DNA from 3 places in the Providencia sp. LY12 genome. Region 1 is predicted to be linked to each of the others. Evidence: predicted binding sites of a transcription regulator. Region 1 holds the regulator's gene; each other region holds the start of a gene.
The links. The regulator Fur, encoded in region 1, represses iron uptake genes when iron is present. The targets are predictions, from matches to a motif close to ATAATAATGAGAACNACTATCAA.
Positions count from the first base shown of each region.

Region 1 (7,746 bases):
TGTTGATATTTGACCAAAATTCAACAGGGGCGAATTCTTTAATCATGATAGCTAGAGGGATCATAAACATATTTGCAATACTATGTTCAAAGCCACTAGCGACAAACATTGCGATTGGTAGAACTAATACTACCAGTTTGTCAGTTAGGCTACGACCGGCATAGCTCATCCAAACTGCTAAGCAAACCATTAAGTTAGCTAAAATACCTAAAAAGACAGCTTCAACAAAAGTATGGTGCAATTTGTAGTTAGCCGTTTGGAGAACGTTTAACCCCCATTGCCCATTCGCCGCAGCATATTGGCCTGCAAACCAAATAATAGCGACAAAAAACAGTGCGCCAATTAAGTTGCCAATATAAACGTTGAACCAATTGAGGAACATTTTTCCCCAAGTAATTTTGCCCGTTGCTTTAGATACGATGGTCAGAACAGTGGATGTAAATAAGTCAGCACCGCATACAACAACTAACATTAGTCCAAGGGAGAAGCAGATACCGCCAATCAGTTTAGTAAAACCGTAAGGAGCACTTGCTGCACCTGTCGTTGCAGTAATATAGAAAACGAAAGCGATAGAGATAAAGATACCAGCAGTGAATGCTGACAAGTAGGTAATTGCTGGGTGTTTGTTCGTTTTATAAACACCTGCATCATCAGCAACTTGCGCCATGACAGCAGGAGATAATAAATTAAAAGGGTTGTCAGCTTTCATACTAACACTCTCTTACAAAGTTGATTAATTATAGCACGCAATTATAGTAACAAACGGGTGTGACGATAAATTTGATGTGGATCATGAAGTGTTGAGAGAACGGGGTGAAAACAGTGCAAAAAACGTCAAAATTTCATCTAATTATTTGATTTCAATGTAAAAAATATTTTTTAAATTTTATAAAAAAATTTTATAAAACAGCTCAAAACGCTCTCGATAAGTAAAATGTTACAGATGATTGTTAATGAATCTCGATAATTATTATGTGATTGAAATTAAATATTGCTTAAGTAAAGATAAAAGCCCAGAGGCTTTTATCTCAAATCACCTTAAACCCCCAACAAACCTATGGATTTAGTGGAGGGCTTTCTTATTAAGCATTAGCACGCTTAGCTTTTTGTAGCTTTTCGTAAGCTGCTAAAAGCCCTTGATGAGCGGGTAATGCTTTGAGCTCTTCATCAATAGACCATAATCCGTAGAAGCTTGATTCACCCGCAATTGCTGCTGACGCCGCATCTACCGCCTCTTGACCATACATACGGACAAATGCTTGATAATACTGAGCAGGCTCTCTCTCTTCTTCTTGGGAAAGCAGCAGCAAAGTATGCAAGCAGCGGTAGTAGTTAGCGCGTTCTGGCGTGAAGACGGAGCTATTGAAGTCTTGTGTCCATTCAACCCAAGCCAGTGCTTGTTCAAGATCGCCACCCGCTAAGGCTAACATTGATTTCAATTCGCCAATACGTAGATTGCTCCAGCCATTGTCTTTACCAACAGCCAAACCTAATAGTTCTCGCACACGGGTAAAGTCATCTAATCCGTCATCATCTAACTGTTCAATGAGAGCAAGATAATCTTCTTTTTCCCACTGACTATCAGGGAGGGACATAATGGTGTCGCGCAGGTAAGCACCCATTGCATTGTTGGCAATATGTAAATCTTCTACAGGATAGATATCTGACATACCTGGTACTAAAATACGGCAGGCATACACACCTAAATGACTGTAATCAGCGATATACACTTCTGCGTCAAGTTTGTTGAAGATTGCCATTAACGTTGCAAATTCTTCTGTCGTGGTGCCTTTAAAGCTCCAGTCTGCGAATGGATAATCTGCATCGTCTTTAAACATATCCCAGCTAATTAAACCGCTAGAATCGATAAAGTGAGTTTCTAAGTTTGTGTGCTCACCAACTTCTTCATCATCAAAGGTTGGGGCGTTAAACACGTCCAAATCTTTCAGTCCACGACCTTGCAGTAATTCAGTGACTGTACGCTCTAAGGCAACACCAAAATCAGGGTGCGCGCCGAAAGAGGCAAAACAAGTCCCGTTCTGTGGGTTAAACAGCACCACGCAGATGACTGGGAATTGTCCACCCAAAGAGGCGTCGTAACAGAAGATAGGGAAGCCTTCGTTTTCCAGTGTTTCAATCGCTGCGACTACACCAGGGTAGCGAGCCATCACATCGGTAGGGATCGTTGGTAAACTAATGCTTTCGGCAATAATTTTATTTTTAACAAAGCGCTCGAACACTTCGGATAACCCTTGTACACGGGCTTCGTTTGCGGTGTTTCCGGCTGACATTCCATTAGACACATACAAGTTGCCGACGATATTCATTGGAATATAGACGGTGCTGTTATCAGATTGACGTGTAAATGGCAGGGCACAAATACCGCGTTCTTCATTACCTGATTGCAGGTCAATCAGCTGGCTTCCTGCGAGTGCATTGTCAGGATCATAGAAAGCAACCAAGCGCTCATCCAGCAAACCGGCTGGCAGGCTATCATCTTCAGTTAACGGGAACCATTTCTCATTAGGATAATGAACGAAATCCCCCTCAGCGATGGATTTACCTAAATAGAAATCTGCGAAGAAATAGTTGGTGGATAAACGCTCAAAATATTCACCGAGAGCAGAGGCTAAAGCCGCTTTTTTACTTGCGCCTTTACCGTTGGTAAAGCACAGCGGGCACTCTTTGTCACGAATATGAACGGACCAAACATTTGGAACCGGATTCAGCCAAGAGGCTTCTTCGATATCGAATCCTAAATTTTTCAGTTTGGTTTGGAATGCATCAATGGAGTCTTCGAGTGCGGCATCTTTGCCGGGAATAAATGTTTGGCTCATTGTCAGTCACTTGTAAATGGCTTGTTTCAGATAGCGGCTATGATACGGACTTTTTGCCTAGGGCTCACGCTTTTTATGTTGAGCTCACGCTTTTTATTCAAGACAGAAAAATAGCAAAAAATTAAAATTTACTAAAATGACAAAGTCGATCACAAAACTCTCAGATTAAATCCACATAATAACGTGAGTTTATTTTTAATATTATGCTCGTTAATTTTAGTTAAAGGAAAATAGGATGAAAAACCGAAATAAAGCGCTGTTAGCCACACTGGTTTCACTGTTTGCTGCATCCGCATTCGCACAACCGAATATTACGGTGTTGGCAACGGGTGGAACCATTGCGGGTGGTGGCGAATCTGCAACAGGTTCAAGCTACCAAGCAGGGAAAGTAGGAATTGACTCTTTACTCAATGCAGTACCAGAGACTAAAAAAATTGCTAACCTGAGTGGTGAGCAGCTGGTGAATATCGGTTCTCAAGATATGAATGACCAAGTTTGGTTAACTCTCGCCAAAAAAATTAATCAAGATTGTAATAAAACTGATGGCTTTGTGATCACTCATGGTACTGACACCATGGAGGAAACAGCCTTTTTCCTTGATTTAACTACTGCCTGCAAAAAACCGATTGTGATGGTGGGGGCAATGCGTCCTTCCACGGCTTTGGGCGCTGACGGTCCATTGAACCTATACAATGCTGTCGTATTAGCATCTGATAAATCTGCAGGAGAGCGTGGCGTGCTGATGGCGATGAATGACAAAGTGATCCAAGGTCGCAATGTCATGAAAATGAGCACAACAGAAGTTCAAGCCTTTGATGCCGTGAATGCGGGGGCAGAAGGTTATATTCATGATGGTAAAGTCACCTATTATCAAGCACCTCAGCCTCGTGGTGATAAACCTGTTTTTGATGTCAGTAAGTTAGATAAATTACCGGAAGTGGGTATTGTCTATAACTATGCGAATGCATCTTCAGCACCAGTAAAAGCACTGCGCGAAGAAGGCGCTAAAGGTATTGTGAGTGCTGGTGTTGGTAACGGGAATATGTACAAAACTATTTTTGATGCATTAGCCAATGCAGCGAAAGATGATGTTGTCGTGGTGCGTTCTAGCCGTGTACCGACGGGCTATACAACGCGAAACGCAGAAGTGAATGATAATGAATATGGGTTTGTAGCATCTGAAAGATTGAATCCACAAAAATCTCGTGTATTACTGCAATTAGCATTAACACAAACGAAAGATCCGAAAAAAATCCAAGAGATGTTTGAACAATATTAATATTTAATAATAGGCGGCAGAGATGTCGCCTTTATTCTATTTTTATTACGTATAAGCCGTGTTCTTTTGGGGATGAGTTAATTTGTATAATCAAAATAACTCGACAATAAATACCTATAAATAAGGTAAATCAGTTATTATCGAGCAATTCTATATCATCTATTTAACAAATTTAATTATAAAGAACCCACGTCAGGTGTTTGAGCTTCTGGTTTTCCTTGTTTGGATTTTTCTTTAAATACGGCAACATTACCTTCTGATTTAACCGCAGATTTGACTTCTGCTAAACCAGAAAAAATTCCGCCTTTTTTGATGGATAAATTTGAATAGCGAATCGTGCCGTAGATTTCACCATTAGTATCAATACTAATGGTTTCTGAAATACATTCCCCTTCCACTTTACCGTTTACCCACAACTCATTGCTGGTGATATTGCCGGTAACTTGACCATTTTGCATGATTTTAACGGTATTATTTTTACCAGCAATGTTGCCAATGACTGTGCCATAGATATGAACCTGTTCATTGGAGGTAATATTGCCTTCAAATACAACATCTTTGGCGATGATAGTATTGGTTTTTTCTTCGCTGATCATTGGTGACGATACTTGCATTTTTTCCTCAGCAATTTGCTGCATGATTTCTTCTTTATTGATAGTGGGAGTGGGTTCTGGTTTGCTTTGTTTTTTATTGAACATGCGACTAACCTTTTTGTAATTGAAGTATAAAACTAAACAAATGATCGAAGATATAAAGGCAACGGATGCCACGATGGTATATCTAAAAAACCACGCTATCAAAGTAAGAAACCAGAAGAAAAAACTTATGTTCAAAAACAGATATGTTTTCTTCATTCCTTAATCTCTTACACACAAATTTGATAATTAGTATAAATTAAAATAGCACATAACAAATTAAAGAATAGAGGATGATTTTGGTTTTATCTGAAGAAATAAAGCTATGTATTTTTAAAAAATAGTCGCTAATTTTCAGCTAAAGAGCAGAAATAGGGAAATGTTAAGTATGTTCAAATAAAAATACCCACTAATAAACATTAAGTGGGTATAATTAACATTAAATGATTCATTAAATAAAGCGCGCTTTTAGTTATTCGCGCCTGATTAAGTCATTATTTAGCTTCGTGCGCAGCACTATTTTCACGACAATCGCCTTCAGCACAGTGACCGTACAAATATAAACTGTGGTTAGAGAGTTTGATACCGTGACGAGCAGCGATGTCATGCTGACGCTTTTCAATTGATTCGTCAGTGAATTCGATAACCTTGCCACAATCTAAACAGATCAAGTGGTCATGGTGGTGTTGCTGAGTTAATTCAAATACGGATTTTCCACCTTCGAAATTGTGACGAGTCACAATACCAGCATCATCAAATTGGTTTAATACGCGGTAAACAGTGGCTAACCCGATTTCTTCACCAATATCAATCAGCTTTTTGTAGAGATCTTCCGCACTGACGTGATGGCACTCAGGCTCCTGAAGTACTTCCAAAATCTTTAATCTTGGAAGAGTGACTTTGAGTCCTGCATTTTTCAATGCTTTATTATTGTCTGTCATGCGGGCTTGTCCTGTATTTTAAATCATAAATTTAACAATAATGAGACGTTTTTAACAAAAATCCAGTTGTCTTCTAAACTGATTTACAATTATAGGCATGGAAAATAAAAATAGAAACCATGCATTGTCTCATTATTTTGATTCGTTCTTAAAAGCGAGTTCATTAGATAGAGGGATTAATCCATCATATCGAATGGCTCCCGCTTTTAATTGACAATCTATGTCATTATTAGCCAAGGATTTCAGCCAGAGACATCTCTTCAGAGATTTGTTTAACCCAAGCGTCAACACGCTCTTCGGTCAGTTCTGGTTGACGATCTTCATCGATAGCAAGACCGATAAAGTGGTTATCGTCCGCCATACCTTTAGAAACTTCAAAGTGGTAGCCTTCAGTTGGCCAATGACCGACGATCACTGCACCACGCGGCTCAATGATGTCACGGATAGTTCCCATCGCATCACAGAAATATTCTGCGTAGTCTTCTTGGTCTCCACAACCAAACAGTGCGACAAGCTTGCCGTCAAAATCAATTTCTTCCAATGTTGGGAAGAAATCATCCCAATCACACTGAGCTTCACCGTAGTACCACGTAGGGATGCCAAGAAGTAGGATATCAAACGCTTCGATATCTTCTTTGCTGCATTTAGCAATATCGTGAACTTCTGCAACATCTTTGCCTAATCTTTCTTGGATCATTTTGGCAATATTTTCTGTGTTACCTGTGTCACTTCCGAAGAAAATGCCTATAACTGCCATAAAGTGATTAACCTCTTGTTTTTCTAGTAGAGAGTATAAATTACCGATTCTGCTAGAACTAAAAATAGAACGAAAATAGGTAAAATTTTGCGCCTTATTTTGGCGAAAAAAACAGTGTTAGTCTGTCAAATTTGTGTGATTTACCCAGATACGGCTAGTGATCAATTGTCTCACTAACCTGCTCAAGTTGAGCCATCAAAATTTCTTCAATTAGCTCACTTCGGCTTATGTTTTTCTCTTCAGCTAATTGGTTTAAGACCGCGACAGCGTCTTCATTTAATTTCAGCTCAACTCGACGTAGCCCTTTGACTTTGTCCCGTTTTAGCTGATTTCGTTTATTGATTCGTAATTGTTCATCCCGCGACAACGGGCTAGTTTTTGGTCGCCCAGGCCTGCGTTCTTCTGCGAACAAATCCAGTGTGGTGCGGTCAGTTTGTTCTTTTGCCATATCTACTATTGCTAACGGAAGGGGTGTGCCAGTAATTCAGCGGGCAATGATACCCTAGCTGAACCCCTAGTACCATAGGTGCATACCCCGCTAATTCATTTAATAGATTAAAAAAAAAGCACTTTTAAGAAAAAAGCATCACCCAAAGAGTAAGTGATGCTTTTTTATTCAGGTTAACGCGTCTGTTGTTGCCATAAATTGGCATAAAGGCCATTCAGTTTTAGAAGGTTCTGATGAGTTTCCGCTTCGGCGACCTCACCATTTCGTATCACGTAAATTTTATCGGCGTTCATAATGGTATTGAGACGATGCGCAATGCTAATCACAGTTCTGCCTTGCGTGATTAACGGCATGCTTTTCATGATGGCGGATTCTGATTCATAATCCAGCGCAGAAGTGGCCTCATCGAGAATTAAAATATCAGGTTCAGTAATTAAAGCCCGAGCAAGCGCAATACGCTGACGTTGACCACCAGAGAGATTTAATCCTTTTTCAGATAAATGATAATTAAAGTTTTCAGGCAGAGACATAATAAACTCATAGGCTCCCGCCAGTTTTGCTGCATGGATTAATTGCTGTTCGCTCGCTTGTGGGTAACTTAATCGGATATTTTCTGCAATTGTTCCTACAAAAAGGGTGCTTTCTTGAAGGACGACACTCATTCGGCGGCGTAGCGCCACAGTATCTGTCACCGCTAAATCCATTCCATCCACAATAACTTGCCCATGTTGAGGGATATATAGCCGTTGTAACAATTTGGTGAGGGTACTTTTTCCTGAACCAGATGGCCCTGTGATACCAATAAATTCTCCGGCTTTGATGGATAAAGTCAGGTTACTTAGCACTTCA
Region 1 is NZ_CM172594.1:1,493,385-1,501,130, forward strand. It holds gene focA (formate transporter FocA) at 1-709, opposite strand, end outside; gene ycaO (30S ribosomal protein S12 methylthiotransferase accessory factor YcaO) at 1,083-2,837, opposite strand; gene ansB (L-asparaginase 2) at 3,073-4,116, shown strand; gene ACY3ZI_RS06900 (bactofilin family protein) at 4,293-4,814, opposite strand; gene fur (ferric iron uptake transcriptional regulator) at 5,246-5,692, opposite strand; gene fldA (flavodoxin FldA) at 5,922-6,449, opposite strand; gene ybfE (LexA regulated protein) at 6,604-6,897, opposite strand; gene ACY3ZI_RS06920 (type I secretion system permease/ATPase) at 7,071-7,746, opposite strand, start outside.

Region 2 (7,746 bases), 480 kb from region 1:
TTACCGTTGCAGCGGTTATTCCTATGTTTCCGGGGATCAGCGCTTATATCGCAATGATTTCTGTGGTGAAAATTTCTCAATATGGCTATACCCCTGAGTTAATGGAAACGCTGGTTACATACTTTTTAAGGGCATCTTTTATTGTCGGTGCGCTCTCTATCGGCATTTCATTACCGGGATTATGGCTATATCGCAAAAAGCCAAGTGTTTGATGCTCAAGAATATTTCATTGTTTGAAGTCATTAAGCAGTAAACCACGTCATAGCAAAAGCGTTAATTGATAGTGATTAACGCTTTTTGTTAATAAAGTTTGTTATCTATTCTTTGTATATTATTGCACAAATTCCGATATTGCTTTTGATGTAATAAAATTGAGTACCAATTGATATCAAAAAGACTTATATTTCATTCAACTAGCGAGTATACATAGCGTATTCAGCAATTTTTGCATGAATAACTTACGTGTTGTATTTAATAAATTGCTTTTTTTCCTATCAATGGTGTTATTTTGAAACAGATTTTTTATTTTCCGCGCATGATCATTGCGTTAGTATGTTTTTCCTCGTTATTTATCTCTTCCGTTTATGCTGCACCGAACAACTTCACTGAAGCGAAAACGTCCAGTAAAAGCCTCGTTTATGGTGATCAAAATCATCAAGGACAAGGAACGCTATACTGTGGCTGTGAGTGGGAATGGACAGGTAAAAGTGGTGGACAAGTTGATTTAGCCTCCTGTGGCTACCAAGTACGCAAGCAGCAGAGCCGTGCGGAGCGTATTGAGTGGGAACATATCGTTCCTGCTTGGGTGTTTGGTCATCAAAGACAGTGCTGGCAAAATGGCGGTCGTAAAAATTGCGTCTCAACTGACCCAGTGTTTTCTCGAATGGAGGCTGATATGCATAACCTCGCGCCTTCAATTGGGGAAGTGAACGGTGACCGCAGTAATTGGAGTTATGGTCAGTTACCTGCTAATGCGCCTTATTCTTACGGTGCATGTCGTAGTCGTATTGATTTTAAACAGAGAATCTTTGAGCCGCGCGATGAGGTAAAAGGGCAGGTTGCACGGGTCTACTTCTATATGCATGACCGTTATAACTTATCCATGTCACGCCAACAGCAGCAGTTATTTATGGCGTGGGATAAACAGTACCCAGTGGATGAATGGGAACAAAAACGTGACCAGCGTATTGCTAAAATGATGGGGCACCATAACCCATTTGTGACGGGCGAAAGAACATGGAGTTTAGGGCATAAAAATAGCGGCGATGGCTTAAATATGAGTGATAAGCCCAGTGAAATAGTTCCTCTGCCAGCACCTCAATCTACCCCAAACAAGGAAAATGAGATGCAGGTAAAAGGTAACCGTAATTCAAAGAAATATCATTTATCCCACTGTTCTGGCTTTAAAACCTTATCGGATAAAAATGCAGAATTCTTTGCTAATGAAGCGGATGCTCAAGCAAAAGGTTATCAGCTTGCGGGTAATTGTAAACCACGCTAATCAAATTTAAGCTGTAATAATGCAATGTATTGATAGGTTATTGCAGCTTTTATATGATATTTCTCACATTTTATCTGATGGGTAGGTGAATTTACACATTTCCTGTTAATTTAATGTTGCAATTCAAAAAAAACACGCGCTATATTTAATATAAGGAAACGTTGTAGGTTGATGATATTCGGCTCAATGTAATATTTATAGTGCGAGTGAATTATTTTTTATATTGTCATAATATTGTCATGCAGATTCTTTAGTTTACGAGTATCGCCTGTATAGGAGAAACTAATGAGAACTAGGTGTTTGTTAATCAATGTGCGAGACCGGTTACCACTCCATCATGAAACTGACATGATGAGATTGCTAACCGGTTTTTTTATACCCAAATTATCAACCTAAGTTACACAAGAGCTTGAAGGGAGCTCCTCTCTGTTTTGAATAGTTCGTCATCTGAAATTGACATCATCGATACCTGGAAGGGTTAATACTATGAGTAGACAGAAAGCTGCAACAAAAGCACGTCGTGAAATGAAACGTACATCACGCAAAGATCGTTCAGGGAGGTATGATATGAACAACGTTACCTCCTTCGCTGAATTTACGGGCATTGAGCCGATAGGTATGGCGAAAGAACGTCGCGATGAAACTCCGATAACACCACGTAATGAAGCCCAAAAGCTCTATATTAATTCCATCAAACACAAACAATTGATTTTCGCTAATGGTGAGGCAGGGTGCGGTAAAACCTATATTAGTACTGCGTTAGCCGCGGATGCCTTGATTAACAAGGAAATCAGTAAAATCATTGTGACCAGACCGGTATTGCAAGCGGAGGAAGATCTCGGATTCTTGCCGGGGGATATGTCTGAAAAGTTTGCGCCTTATTTCCGACCCGTTTATGACGTATTAATGAAGCGATTAGGCGCTTCGTTCCTGCAATATTGTTTACGCCCTGAGATTGCTAAAGTCGAAATAGCACCATTTGCTTATATGCGCGGTCGCACATTCGAAAATGCTATTGTTATTCTCGATGAAGCGCAGAACGTCACAGTCACTCAAATGAAGATGTTTTTAACCCGTTTGGGTGAGAACGTAACGGTAATTGTGAACGGTGACGTAACCCAATGTGATTTACCAAGCGGCGTTCAGTCAGGTTTGGGGGATGCGTTACAGCGTTTTAGTAGCGATGAAATGGTCTCGATGGTCAACTTCACGATTGATGACTGTGTAAGATCTCAGCTGTGTCACAAAGCGCTGATGGCTTACAATGACTAATAACTAGTTTAACCCACTACACAGGCTAATTAATGTATGAAACTGCCCCAGATTAGGGGCAGTTTTTTTAATTAGTCGTCGGGGTTATCCATGACGGCATGACGTTCATGATGATAACCTTCCTCATCATAGCCATATCGCCAATAAGGAATTGCGTAGATATCATCGCGACCAAAACCTTTTTCACGGCGAATAAAACGGCGCAATTCGCGGATAATTTGGTCTTCACCAGCAATCCAGAAGCCCACATCGGATTCTGGAATATCCCACGATTTAAAGGTATTAATCAGATTAGTAGTCTGGCTAATATCTCCACAAATCCAATCAATTTCGATACCAGCCGGTTTGGTTAACTCGCGAATATCCGTTTGATGGTCAAGGCGTAAAACGACGCGTCCCGTTGCTGTGTCAGGCATTTTTTCCAGTAGCGCTGCTATTGCGGGTAAAGAGCTTGAATCACCCGCCATAAAGTAATGTGCGCGGATAGGCAGTAGTGGATCTGGCCCTCCAGGGTTGGTGATCCCCAGCCAATAACCCGGTTTTGCATCACGAGCAAACAGATAAGCCGGCCCCGTCACCCCTTCGTGCATGGCAAATTCAATATCGATTTCGTTGAGCTCAGGGCGAATAGCGCGAACGGTGTAAGTGCGCACAAAAGGGCGCGGCTTATCTTCTGGCCAGCTACGTCCTTTTTCAGTGAGAAAAGGAAGCGCGGGTTGGCTTTGATGGTCAGGAGCAATAAAAATTTTGAGATGACCACCTTCACACTTCGTTGGATAATTGGCTAACTTTTCACCCGTAAATGTGATGCTGCGAATAGAAGGGCTGATATCGACAATGGATTTAACTTGAATGAGCTGTGGGGGCGCTGGGCGGTAGATATTTTTTTCAACAGTCTGTTCACTAGCCACTAACCGTCTCCTTTCTTAATGATAATATTATTATATGTTAATTATTATCATTATCATATCATGAATGTTTATAGGAAAACTATTCAAAAGATGCAGGATTATTGAGCGTCTAATTATAAATATGCCGCAGCATTTTAATGCTGCGGCAACGAGTTTACTTCACTTTCATGCCGGCGGCAGTCATCAACAATCTAAATAAGGAAGAAAAGGCGAATAGTGCCAATACGCTTCCTAACCAAATTGCCGCCATCCAGCCGAGCTTCTTCCACCAAGGTGAGCGAAGAGTTGTATCAGTGATAGCCTTGGTCTGGGGTAATTTTTCCTCTGAAGACATAGTAACTCCAATAGGTGTAAACCAAAATAACAGGGATGATGAACAGGGCGCCAACTAGCATAAAGCCTAAGCTTTCTGAAGGACCTGCCGCATCGCGGAAGGTAATTGCTGGCGGAATTAAACTTGGCCAAACGCTGATGCCTAATCCTGTAAATCCTAAGAAAATCAGCATTAATGCAGCAAGAAATGGCACGCTATCGTAACGTTGGCGTTTGGCACTTTTTAAAATCAACCATACACAACCGAGCACTAATAGAGGAACGGGTAAAAAGAAAAACAGGTTTGGCAAGCTAAACCAGCGTTCATAAACGGCGTCATTTAACATTGGCGTCCATAAACTGATAACGCCAATCACTGCTAACATGACCAGTGTTAATGGGGTTAACACGCGATACATGGTTTTGCGCAGATGTCCTTCCGTTTTCATGATCAACCAGCCACATGCCAGTAAAGCATAAGCTATGACTAAACCGAATCCACAGAACAGCGGGAAAGGTGCGAACCAGTCAAAATAGCCGCCCATATACACGCGGTTTTCAACGTGGAAGCCTTGAATAAACGCGCCAATCACAATCCCTTGGGAGAATGTAGTAAGAATCGAGCCCCAAATAAAGGCGTGATCCCAGCGGCGGCGATGAGATTCATCGGCGCGGAAGCGAAACTCGAAGGCGACCCCGCGAAAAATCAATGCCAGTAACATAAAGGTTAGTGGAATAGATAGCGCATCTAAAACAATAGCATAGGCTAATGGGAATGCTCCAAATAGCGCCGCACCACCAAGCACTAACCACGTTTCATTACCATCCCAAACAGGTGCCACACTGTTCATCATCAAATCTCGGTCTTGGCTCTCTTTTAAGGCTGGGTACAAAATACCAATACCTAAGTCAAAACCGTCCATCACGATATACATCAACATACTGAAGACGATGATGACAAACCAAATTAGTGGTAAATCAATGCCCATGAGTTGCCTCCTCGGAGATACCTTTACGAATTAATTTCATCATGTACATGTAGCCAATCCCAAATACGCCGCCGTACACCACAAAGAAGGCTAGCAAGCTCACGCTCATGTGCATTTCACCATGGGCGCTCACAGCATCTGCGGTACGTTGTAACCCGTAGACAACCCAAGGCTGACGACCGATTTCGGTGGTAAACCAACCGGCTAAGATGGCGATTAAACCTGATGGTGCCATGACGAACATAAAACGCAGGAACAGTTTGGATTCATACAGTTTTTTACGCGAACGCAGCCATAATCCCCAAACACCAGCAGCAATCATTAACATGCCTAAGCCCACCATCACGCGGAATGACCAGAACACCATAAACACATTTGGTCTATCTTCAGGTGGAAACTCTTTTAGTGCTGGAACCTGTTTGGTGGTGCTGTGTGTCAAAATCAGGCTCGCCATGTAGGGAATTTCAATGGCATATTCGGTTTTTTCTTTTTCCATATTTGGAATACCGAAGAGGATCAGCGGGGTGGCTTCGCCGGGTTTATTTTCCCAGTGACCTTCCATTGCTGCGACTTTAACAGGCTGATGTTTTAGGGTATTTAACCCGTGAGCATCGCCGATAAAAGCTTGGACTGGCGCTAAAATCAGGATCAACCACAAGGACATGGAGAACATTTTCTTCATGGCGGAGGATTTATTGCCTTTGAGTAAATGCCATGCGCCGGATGCACCAATAAAAAATGCCGCTGCCAAGAATGCCGCAGTGGTCATATGGAGTAAGCGGTATGGGAATGATGGGTTAAAGATCACCGCTAACCAATCGACAGGGACAATTCGCCCATCGATAATTTCAAAACCTTGAGGCGTTTGCATAAAGCTATTGGATGCAAGGATCCAGAAGGTTGAAATGATGGTACCGAGTGCAACCATGCACGTCGCAAAGTAGTGAAGCTTTTCGCCCACGCGATTCATACCAAATAGCATGACACCGAGGAAGCCAGCTTCTAAGAAGAAGGCGGTGAGCACTTCATAGGTTAAGAGTGGGCCGGTGATGCCACCTGCAAAATCCGAGAAGAAACTCCAGTTAGTTCCAAATTGGTATGCCATCACCAATCCAGAAACGACCCCCATACCGAAATTGACAGCAAACACTTTTGACCAAAAATGGAACAGCTTTATATAGTCAGTATCGCGGGTTTTGAGCCATAAACCTTCGAGTACCGCCAAAAAACTGGCAAGTCCGATGGTGATGGCAGGGAAGATAATATGGAACGATACCGTAAACGCGAATTGAATACGGGCAAGCTCCAGCGCAGTTAGTCCAAACATATTGACCCCTGAATGGAATTGATTTCGACACGCCACATTTCCAGCCATTGCGAAGCAATTTTGGGCTGTTCCTTAGCAATAAATAATTGATTTCGCTGGATTGTTAACACTCATAAATCCAACTAAAAATGTTTTGTGGTTATAGTTAAAAAAAGTCAGGTGAATGTGTGGATAAGTAGAACATGAGACGATAAACTATAATAGTAACAATTTTTAGCAAATCACCTATAACAGTGAGGCGGGAATGACGAGATACGAACAGCTAGCAGCACAAATTCGTCAACAGATTGAAGATAATATTTGGCAAGTAGGTGACAGGCTACCTTCACTGAGAGAGAGCGTTAAGCAATCGGGTTTAAGCTTAATGACGGTGGTACAAGCTTATCAATTACTGGAAAGTCAGGGGTGGGTCGCTGCGCGCCCGCAATCTGGCTATTATGTTGCAAATCGCAATAATGCATTTGCCGCCGCAAAAGGGGGAAAAGGGCTCCATCTAAATGAAAATGTGGAGATTAACGCCTCTATTTTCGGTGTACTGCAAGCATGCAAAGACCCAGATATTATCCCATTTGGCTCTGCTTTCCCAGAGCCCGCTTTACTGGATGATCCAAAACTAGCCAAGTCTCTCGCTTCGGTGGCGCGTCGTTTATCGAAAACCAATACCACCACTAACTTACCTCCGGGGAATGAACAGCTACGTCGCAATATTGCCCAGCGCTATGCAACGCAAGGGATCCACGTTGCCCCTGATGAAATTGTGATCACGGCAGGTGCGATGGAGTCATTGGTGCTGAGCTTACAAGCGGTTACTCAACCGGGTGATTGGGTAGTGATTGAATCTCCTGCATTTTATGGTTCCTTGCAGGCGATAGAGCGCTTAAAACTTAAAGCGATTGCCATCAAAACTGACCCATTATTTGGAATTGATCTTGATGCGTTAGAGGATATTGCGGATAAATACCCGATCAAAGCTTGCTGGTTGATGACGCACTACCAAAACCCGTTAGGCGGTACGATGCCTCCAGCCAATAAAAAGCGGTTGGTGAATATTTTGAACAGTCATAAAATTGTGTTGATCGAAGATGATGTGTATGGCGAGCTTTATTTTGGTACTCAGCAACCTATTCCTGCAAAATCACTCGATTCACAAGGAAACTTTTTCCACTGTTCATCATTTTCGAAATGTTTAGCGCCGGGATACCGTGTCGGGTGGGTAGCAGCAGGTCATCACGCGAGCAAAATTCAGCATTTGCAGATGATGAGCACCGTTTCGGCCAGTGTGCCAACCCAACTGGCGATCGCGGAATACTTATCTCAAGGGGGGTATGATAGTCATCTGCGTAAGCTTCGCCAAACGATGGAACAGCGGCAACATTTAATGCTGAGCGCAATCGCTAAATATATGCCGTCCACGGTTAAAGTGAATACCCCAAA
Region 2 is NZ_CM172594.1:1,973,010-1,980,755, forward strand. It holds gene ACY3ZI_RS09395 (threonine/serine exporter) at 1-212, shown strand, start outside; gene ACY3ZI_RS09400 (endonuclease) at 536-1,501, shown strand; gene phoH (phosphate starvation-inducible protein PhoH) at 1,988-2,773, shown strand; gene ACY3ZI_RS09410 (siderophore-interacting protein) at 2,845-3,684, opposite strand; gene ACY3ZI_RS09415 (DUF2474 domain-containing protein) at 3,839-4,018, opposite strand; gene cydB (cytochrome d ubiquinol oxidase subunit II) at 3,975-4,985, opposite strand; gene ACY3ZI_RS09425 (cytochrome ubiquinol oxidase subunit I) at 4,975-6,312, opposite strand; gene ACY3ZI_RS09430 (aminotransferase-like domain-containing protein) at 6,557-7,746, shown strand, end outside.
Region 2: a site for Fur is predicted at 3,719-3,741, ahead of ACY3ZI_RS09410 (siderophore-interacting protein). Genes of this name have one in related genera too.

Region 3 (7,746 bases), 2.1 Mb from region 1:
CATTTGCTGAACGTAATCAAGCTTTTGAGAAAATCAACGAAGCACGTAGCCCGCTGTTACCGCAATTAGGTTTAGGCGCTGGAGCGACTTATGGCAGCGGTTATCGTGATGCAAGCAACACCGAAAGCACGGGTCTTAATGCATCATTGAAATTGACCCAGACTGTGTTTGACATGTCAAAATGGCGTCAGTTGGATCTTCAAGAAAAAACCGCAGGAATTTCTGATGTTACCTATCAGACAAGCCAGCAACAGCTTATTTTAGATACCGCAACGGCTTATTTTAATGTATTGAAAGCCATTGATGCGTTATCTTATATCCAAGCTAACAAAGAAGCGGTTTACCGCCAGTTAGACCAAACAACGCAACGTTTTAACGTCGGCTTAGTCGCAATCACTGACGTGCAAAACGCCCGTGCAAATTACGATAGCGTGATTGCACAAGAAGTGGCGGGTCGCAATGATTTAGTTAACGCGGTTGAAAAACTGCGCCAAGTCAGCGGTGTTTACTATAGCCAGTTAGCCTCTTTAAATATCGACCGCTTCAAAACCGCTAATCCAGACGATGTTGAATCTATCTTAAAAGAAGCAGAGCAACGTAATCTGAGTTTACTGAGCGCCCGCTTAGCGCAAGACGTTTCTCGTGAAAACATCCGTTTAGCAGAAACTGGTCATATGCCAACTGTAGGCTTAGATGCATCAACTAGCGTAGCAAATACTTATAACCACGGTAGCGGTTACGATCGTACCGGTGGCGCAAATAACAGCTACAATGGCCAAAACAGTATTGGTTTAACATTAAGCCTGCCACTATATTCTGGCGGAGCAGTAAGTTCACAAGTTGAACAAGCACAATATGGTTTCCAAAGTGCGAGTGAACAGCTGGAAAGCGTTTATCGTAACGTCATCCAATTGGTCCGTTCATCGTATAACAACGTGACATCATCAATCAGTAGCATCAACGCTTATAAACAAGTGGTTGTTTCAGCACAAAGCTCATTAGATGCAATGGAAGCTGGCTACCAAGTGGGAACTCGTACTATCGTTGACGTGTTAACAGCAACAACTGCGCTGTATCAAGCTAAGCAAAACCTGTCTAACGCCCGTTACGATTATATGATCAACCAACTGAACATCGAATTTGCGCGTGGTACGTTAAACGAAGATGATATTGCTCGTTTAAATGCTAGCTTAGGTAAAGAGATCCAAACTTCACCTGACAGCATTATTCGCAACTCGACTGCACCAAAAATTAAATAATCATTTAATTTAGTCGATGAAAATAGCTCGTCCAAATGGCGGGCTATTTTTTTAGCCCTATCATCCAAGCGCTTATTTTAAAATAACGCGAATTTGTCTGTTCCCTAAATAATGAATAACTTACCGTATTATTTATTCATCTAATTCTTAAAATTCAGTCAATTCTGACTGAGGTTAATTGCAACCACAGTCAAAAAATCGTCATAATTAATTTATTGATATCAAAGAAAAATAGGAATTACTCGGCATTAGATTTCACCAACAACATGCAAAAATGGAATCAATTTCGCTAAATCCATCATTTCCCATTATTTGTGCAGCATTTGTACTTTAATTTTTATCCTATATCCCCTATTCTAAGGGCAACATCTCGAACCTCTTACTTATTATTTATTCAAGGTAATTACCATGACCATGAAGCGTACCAAAAATATTAATCAGAACGCCTTCCGTAAGTCTTGGCGCTCATACCGTTTAGCTCCTGTCGCTGTAGCGGTCAGTGCTGTATTTATGCTGTCTGCGTGTGAAGAGAGCGATGAAACTGTGTCTCTGTACACTAACGCGCAAGACTGTAGCCAAGCCAATCCATCTCAAGCAGATCAATGCACCCTTGCGTATAACAACGCATTGAATGAAGCCGCTAAAACGGCGCCAAAATACGCAACTCAAGAAGATTGCGTAGCGGAATTTGGTGAAGCAATGTGTACTCAGGCACCAGCTCAGGCAGGTATCGCAGGTACAAGCACACCAGCAGCTGGCGAGCCAGTAGCTCAACAACAAAGCAGTGGCAGCATGTGGATGCCATTAATGATGGGCTACATGATGGGCCGTATGATGGGCGGTAGCGCACCATCTCAACCGCTGTTTAGCTCTAAAAACCCAGCCAGCCCAGCCAATGGTAAATTTGTTGATGCGACGGGTAAAAGTTATGGTCCAGCCGTTGCTGGTGGTCGTTCAATGAGCGTACCAAAAACTGCGATGGCACCAAAACCAGCCACCACCTCCACTATTACTCGTGGCGGCTTCGGTGACACAGTCAACAAACAAGCGACAGCGCAACGTTCATCTTCGTCCGCGAAATCCAGCTCATCCTCTTCCCGTTCAATGGGTGGTTGATAAGTAATGAAACGTGTTCCTATTGTAGAGCGTCCTAACTGGCGTGAAAAAGCAGATGAGTTTGGTTTTCACTTTCACACCATGTACGGCGAGCCGTACTGGTCTGAAGATGCCTATTACCAATTCACGCTAGCACAAGTTGAAGAAATTGAAGAAGCCACCGCTGAAATTCACCAAATGTGTTTAAAAGTGGTTGAGCGCGTTGTTGAAAGCGATGAATTACTCGCTCGCTTCCAAATTCCTAAACACTGTTGGGAATTTGTCCGTAGTTCGTGGAAAAGTGAGCAGCCTTCATTATATTCCCGCCTAGACTTAGCTTACGATGGCGTAAATCCACCTAAGTTACTGGAAAATAATGCGGATACACCAACGTCACTGTATGAGTCAGCGTTCTTCCAATGGATTTGGTTAGAAGACCAAATCGAAGCTGGAAAACTACCAGAAAATGCAGACCAATTTAACAGCATCCAAGAGCAGCTGATTGAGCGTTTTGGTGAGCTGAAAGATCAATACGGTTTCCGTTTGCTACATATGGCTTGCTGCCAAGATACCGAAGAAGATCGTGGCACAGTCCAATATCTGCAAGACTGTGCGAATGAAGCTGGTGTAGCGACCGAATTCCTGTATATAGATGAAATCGGGCTGGGTGAAAAAGGCGAGTTCACCGATACACAAGATCAGGTCATTAGTAACCTGTTCAAACTGTATCCTTGGGAATTTATGCTCAGAGAAATCTTCTCAACCAAGCTGCAAGATGCGGGTGTACGTTGGTTAGAGCCAGCATGGAAAAGCATTATTTCCAACAAAGCGTTACTGCCAATGTTATGGGAAATGTTCCCTGATCATCCAAACTTGCTACCAGCCTACTTTGCGGATGGTAACAAACCAGAGCTTGAAAGCTATGTGATTAAACCGCTATTTTCTCGTGAAGGTGCGAATATTCGCGTCATCGAAAATGGCAAAGAAATCGCTTCTGCGGATGGCCCTTATGGTGAAGAAGGGATGATTATCCAGCAATTCCACTCACTGCCAAAATTTGAAGGCAGTTACACATTAGTGGGCAGCTGGTTAGTTAACGATCAACCTGCGGGCATCTGCATTCGCGAAGATAAAGAACTGATTACTCAGGATTTATCTCGTTTCTACCCACATATTATTATCGACTAATATTTCGTTAGTTTGATAAAACAGGGTGTCTGATAAAAAGAAAGCGGCAACGAACTATTTCGTGCCGCTTTCTTATTTTTTTGTTCTCAGTATTAACCAATTTGCACTGACAACATGCTCAGTGATGCGGAAACAATCCCCTCCACCGGCGTACTTATCCCTTCTTCACCATCCCAAGTCCCTAAAATAGGTAAGATAGGTAAAAAGTGTTCCGGCGATGGATTCGATAATTTACCATCTTCACGATCTAACCCTTTTGTGAGCGGATGCGGCTGCTCGTGACTGCGTAAATTGTCATACACAAACTGCTCAAAAGAGGTTGCCCAAGGATAAGGTGCTGCATTAGCATTTTGCCAATCCATCGCTCTTAAATTATGAACTACGTTACCGCTGCCCATAATCAATACCCCTTCATTTCGTAATATCGCCAGCTTTTTACCTAACTCATAATGCCAAGCAGCCGGTTTCGACCCATCAATACTGAGCTGAACAACAGGGATATCCGCTTGAGGATACATACGGACTAAAATTTCCCATGTACCGTGGTCAAGCCCCCACTCCTCTTTATCTTGATAAATTGGCTCTGGAGACAGTAATTCAGCCACCTGTTTAGCCAGTTCTGGAGAGCCCGGTGCTGGATACTCAATTTGGTATAAAGCTTCAGGGAAACCACCAAAATCATGGATAGTTTTCGGTTTAACCATCGCTGTGATCGCCGTTCCACGGGTATACCAGTGTGCTGAGATCACCAAAATCGCACGCGGTCTAGGCAAGATCTTGCCTAGTTTTTCCCATGCTTTAGTGTACGAATTATGGTTAATCGCGTTCATCGGACTACCATGACCGATAAATACCGCAGGCATTCGATGGGTTAAGTGTTGGTTATTTGTCGACATGATGACCTCAATTCCACAAAAAGGATAATGAGTATCAGCATACCCTTTTTTAGAAAAAACACAGTGGGGGAATTATGAGAATGATCATCAAAAAATTTGAAGAGGCCACAAAGGTGTGCAACTTTGTGGCCGATGACTCTATAAGCAAAACGTTTTAAAAACCTAGCAAATTAGCTGGCTTTTTTTTCCAACTGAAGGCGGTAGTTCACTAAGTCTTCGATAGTCACAACAGTCATGTTGTGCTCACGAGCAAACTTCACCACATCTGGCGCACGCGCCATGCTGCCATCATCGTTGGTTAACTCACACAGTACTCCTGCGGGTTTGAAACCTGCCAGTACAGCTAAGTCGATTGTCGCTTCCGTATGACCACGGCGAGTTAATACCCCACCCTCACGAGCGCGCAGAGGGAATACGTGACCTGGACGGTTAATGTCCGCAGGTACCGCGTTATCCGCAATTGCGGTTTTAATCGTTGTGATACGGTCAGCCGCAGAAACGCCTGTTGTTACGCCTTTTGCCGCTTCAATAGTGACCGTAAAACCAGTTTGGTTTTGGCTGGTGTTTTTTTCCACCATCATCGGAATATCAAGCTGCTTACGGCGTTCTTCCGTAATACACAGGCACACAATGCCGCTGCTGTAGCGAATGGTCATTGCCATTTGCTCTGTGGTCATGGTTTCTGCTGCAAACACTAAGTCACCTTCATTCTCACGATCTTCATCATCGAGAACTAAGATACCTTTGCCTTGGCGCAGGGCTTCAATTGCATTTTCAACACGCTCGGTTGGATTACCGAATTCGGAAAGTAGCGTCTGATTCATGGTAAAAACCTTCTTAAATTAACAATATTTGAGTTACCAGAACCAGGGCAGTCTTAGGAGTACGAGAAATGAATAAACATAACGACTTCACAGCCGTTTCGCCATTCAATATGTAGAACAATGTTGCACCCAATAGGTACAAACATGCAGATACAGTGATTCTCTCCCATCCGGACTATAACCGTCGGCTCCAGATTCACACTGGATCTGCTGACCTTTCCTATCCATGACAATAATGCCAAAGATAACAAAGCGCTCGCGGGCTTCATGCGCGATGCATGTTACCGCCGGTGGGGACTTTCACCCCGCCCTGAGATTACGCAATCAATATAACTCCAATAATTCAATGGTGCAACGAACAAACGATAAACTGGAAACTTACTCACACTTTTCGCCAATAAAAACAAGATGAAGCAGTGTGTTTCCATAATAATAGAAGAAGGTGGTTTATTCATAACGCCGCAGGTATTACACTACCCCACATTATTTATTGTGAAACTGACGCTATCTTAAAGCTGATGTTATATTGAAACTGAAGGACCCGCGAATGCTCGATCCGAAAAAAATTGAACAAGTTGCCCGCCAAATTCAAGGTGCTCTTCCAAAAGGCGTGCGTGACTTAGGTGAAGACTTTGATAAAAAGCTTCGTTCACTGCTGCAATCTCAGCTTGGCAAATTAGATTTAGTCAGCCGAGAAGAGTTTGATATTCAAACGCAAGTTTTGCTGCGCACTCGCGAAAAACTGATGAAAATGGAGCAGCGCGTTAGCGCACTTGAAGCCCGTTTTTCAGATGAAAAAGTGATTGAAGAAAAACAAGAAGATTGATTCAGTCACAAACAAAAAAGCCTAACTTCTGTACGCATTTAAATGCAGACAAAAAGCTAGGCTTTTGCTAAAACCAATTAATATTTAATTATTTGGTTTTCATAATATTTTTAATGATATTGGTGGTTGAAATACCATCTTCGAAATTCAGTACCATCACTTGCCCACCAGCAGCCCACACTTCCTTGCTACCGGCAATCTCATCTGGCTGATAATCACCACCTTTTACTAAAATGTCAGGCAGAATTTCGGAGATCAAACGCTGAGGTGTATCTTCCTCGAATGGCACAACCCAATCCACAGCACCTAATGCGCCCAACACAATCATACGCTGGTCTAATGGATTAACTGGGCGAGTTTCCCCTTTCAAGCGACGGGTCGATGCATCACTGTTTACCGCAACAATCAGGCGATCACCCAATTTACGTGCATTTGCCAAATAGGAAACATGTCCTGCATGCAGAATATCGAAACATCCATTGGTCATCACTACGCGCTCACCGCGAGCACGCGCATCGGCTACGGCTTGTTTAAGCTGGCTTTCGGTCATTACGCCGAAACCATTCTCTGCGCGACCACGGATCGCATTTTCTAATTCAATAGGGGAAACCGTTGAAGTCCCTAATTTACCAACCACAACACCCGCCGCTGCATTCGCTAATGCACAAGCTTCATGCAATGGACGACCTGATGCAATTGATGCCGCCAATACGCCAATGACCGTATCGCCAGCCCCTGTCACATCAAAGACTTCCTGTGCTTCAGTCGGTAAATGTAGAGGTGCCTCATTACGGCGGATCAAACTCATCCCTTGCTCTGAGCGAGTAATCAACAGTGCTGATAACTCTAAAGACTCAAGAAGCTGCATCCCTTTTTCTTCAACATCTTTATTATCCTTGCAGCGACCCACTATCGCTTCAAATTCAGACATATTTGGCGTTAACAGGGTCGCTCCGCGATAACGTTCGAAGTTGTTGCCTTTCGGGTCGATAAGAACAGGCACGCCTGCTTTATTCGCCAGCGCAATCATCTTCTCAACTTCGGTTAATGCACCTTTCGCATAGTCAGACAGCACCAATGCGCCAATATGTGGCAGAGCTTGTTCGATGCGCTCTAACATTGGCTGTGCATCCACATTTTCGAACCCTTCTTCAAAGTCGAGGCGGATCAGCTGCTGGTTACGGGATAAAACACGTAACTTAGTAATGGTTGGATGCGTTGGAATTGCTACAAAATCACAGCGGACATTCACGCCATTCAGGTTCTCGGTCAGCGCTTTTGCCGCATCATCAATCCCTGTTAAACCCACTAAGCGAGAATTTGCGCCCAGTGACGCAATGTTCATTGCCACGTTTGCAGCGCCGCCCGGGCGCTCTTCCACCATGGTCACTTTAACAACCGGAACCGGCGCTTCAGGTGAAATGCGATTCGTAGGTCCATGCCAGTAGCGATCTAACATGACATCACCAACAACCAATACACCTGCTTGCTTATAATCAGGAAGGGTTACTTTCATCCCGCACTCCAGTTATGAAAAGAAAATCTGAAATTAATTGCCGCTAATACTAGCATATTGCGCGATATCGCCTAAATAATTTGCTAGCTAATCAATTACTCAAGCCATTTTTTCCAGCTGGCAAGCACCAAAGCTCGTTGAC
Region 3 is NZ_CM172594.1:3,551,719-3,559,464, forward strand. It holds gene tolC (outer membrane channel protein TolC) at 1-1,259, shown strand, start outside; gene ACY3ZI_RS16900 (DUF1190 family protein) at 1,668-2,375, shown strand; gene ACY3ZI_RS16905 (glutathionylspermidine synthase family protein) at 2,382-3,542, shown strand; gene ygiD (4,5-DOPA-extradiol-dioxygenase) at 3,635-4,438, opposite strand; gene ribB (3,4-dihydroxy-2-butanone-4-phosphate synthase) at 4,609-5,262, opposite strand; FMN riboswitch at 5,417-5,584, opposite strand; gene ubiK (ubiquinone biosynthesis accessory factor UbiK) at 5,810-6,088, shown strand; gene hldE (bifunctional D-glycero-beta-D-manno-heptose-7-phosphate kinase/D-glycero-beta-D-manno-heptose 1-phosphate adenylyltransferase HldE) at 6,177-7,604, opposite strand; gene glnE (bifunctional [glutamate--ammonia ligase]-adenylyl-L-tyrosine phosphorylase/[glutamate--ammonia-ligase] adenylyltransferase) at 7,700-7,746, opposite strand, start outside.
Region 3: a site for Fur is predicted at 4,507-4,529, ahead of ygiD (4,5-DOPA-extradiol-dioxygenase). Genes of this name have one in related genera too.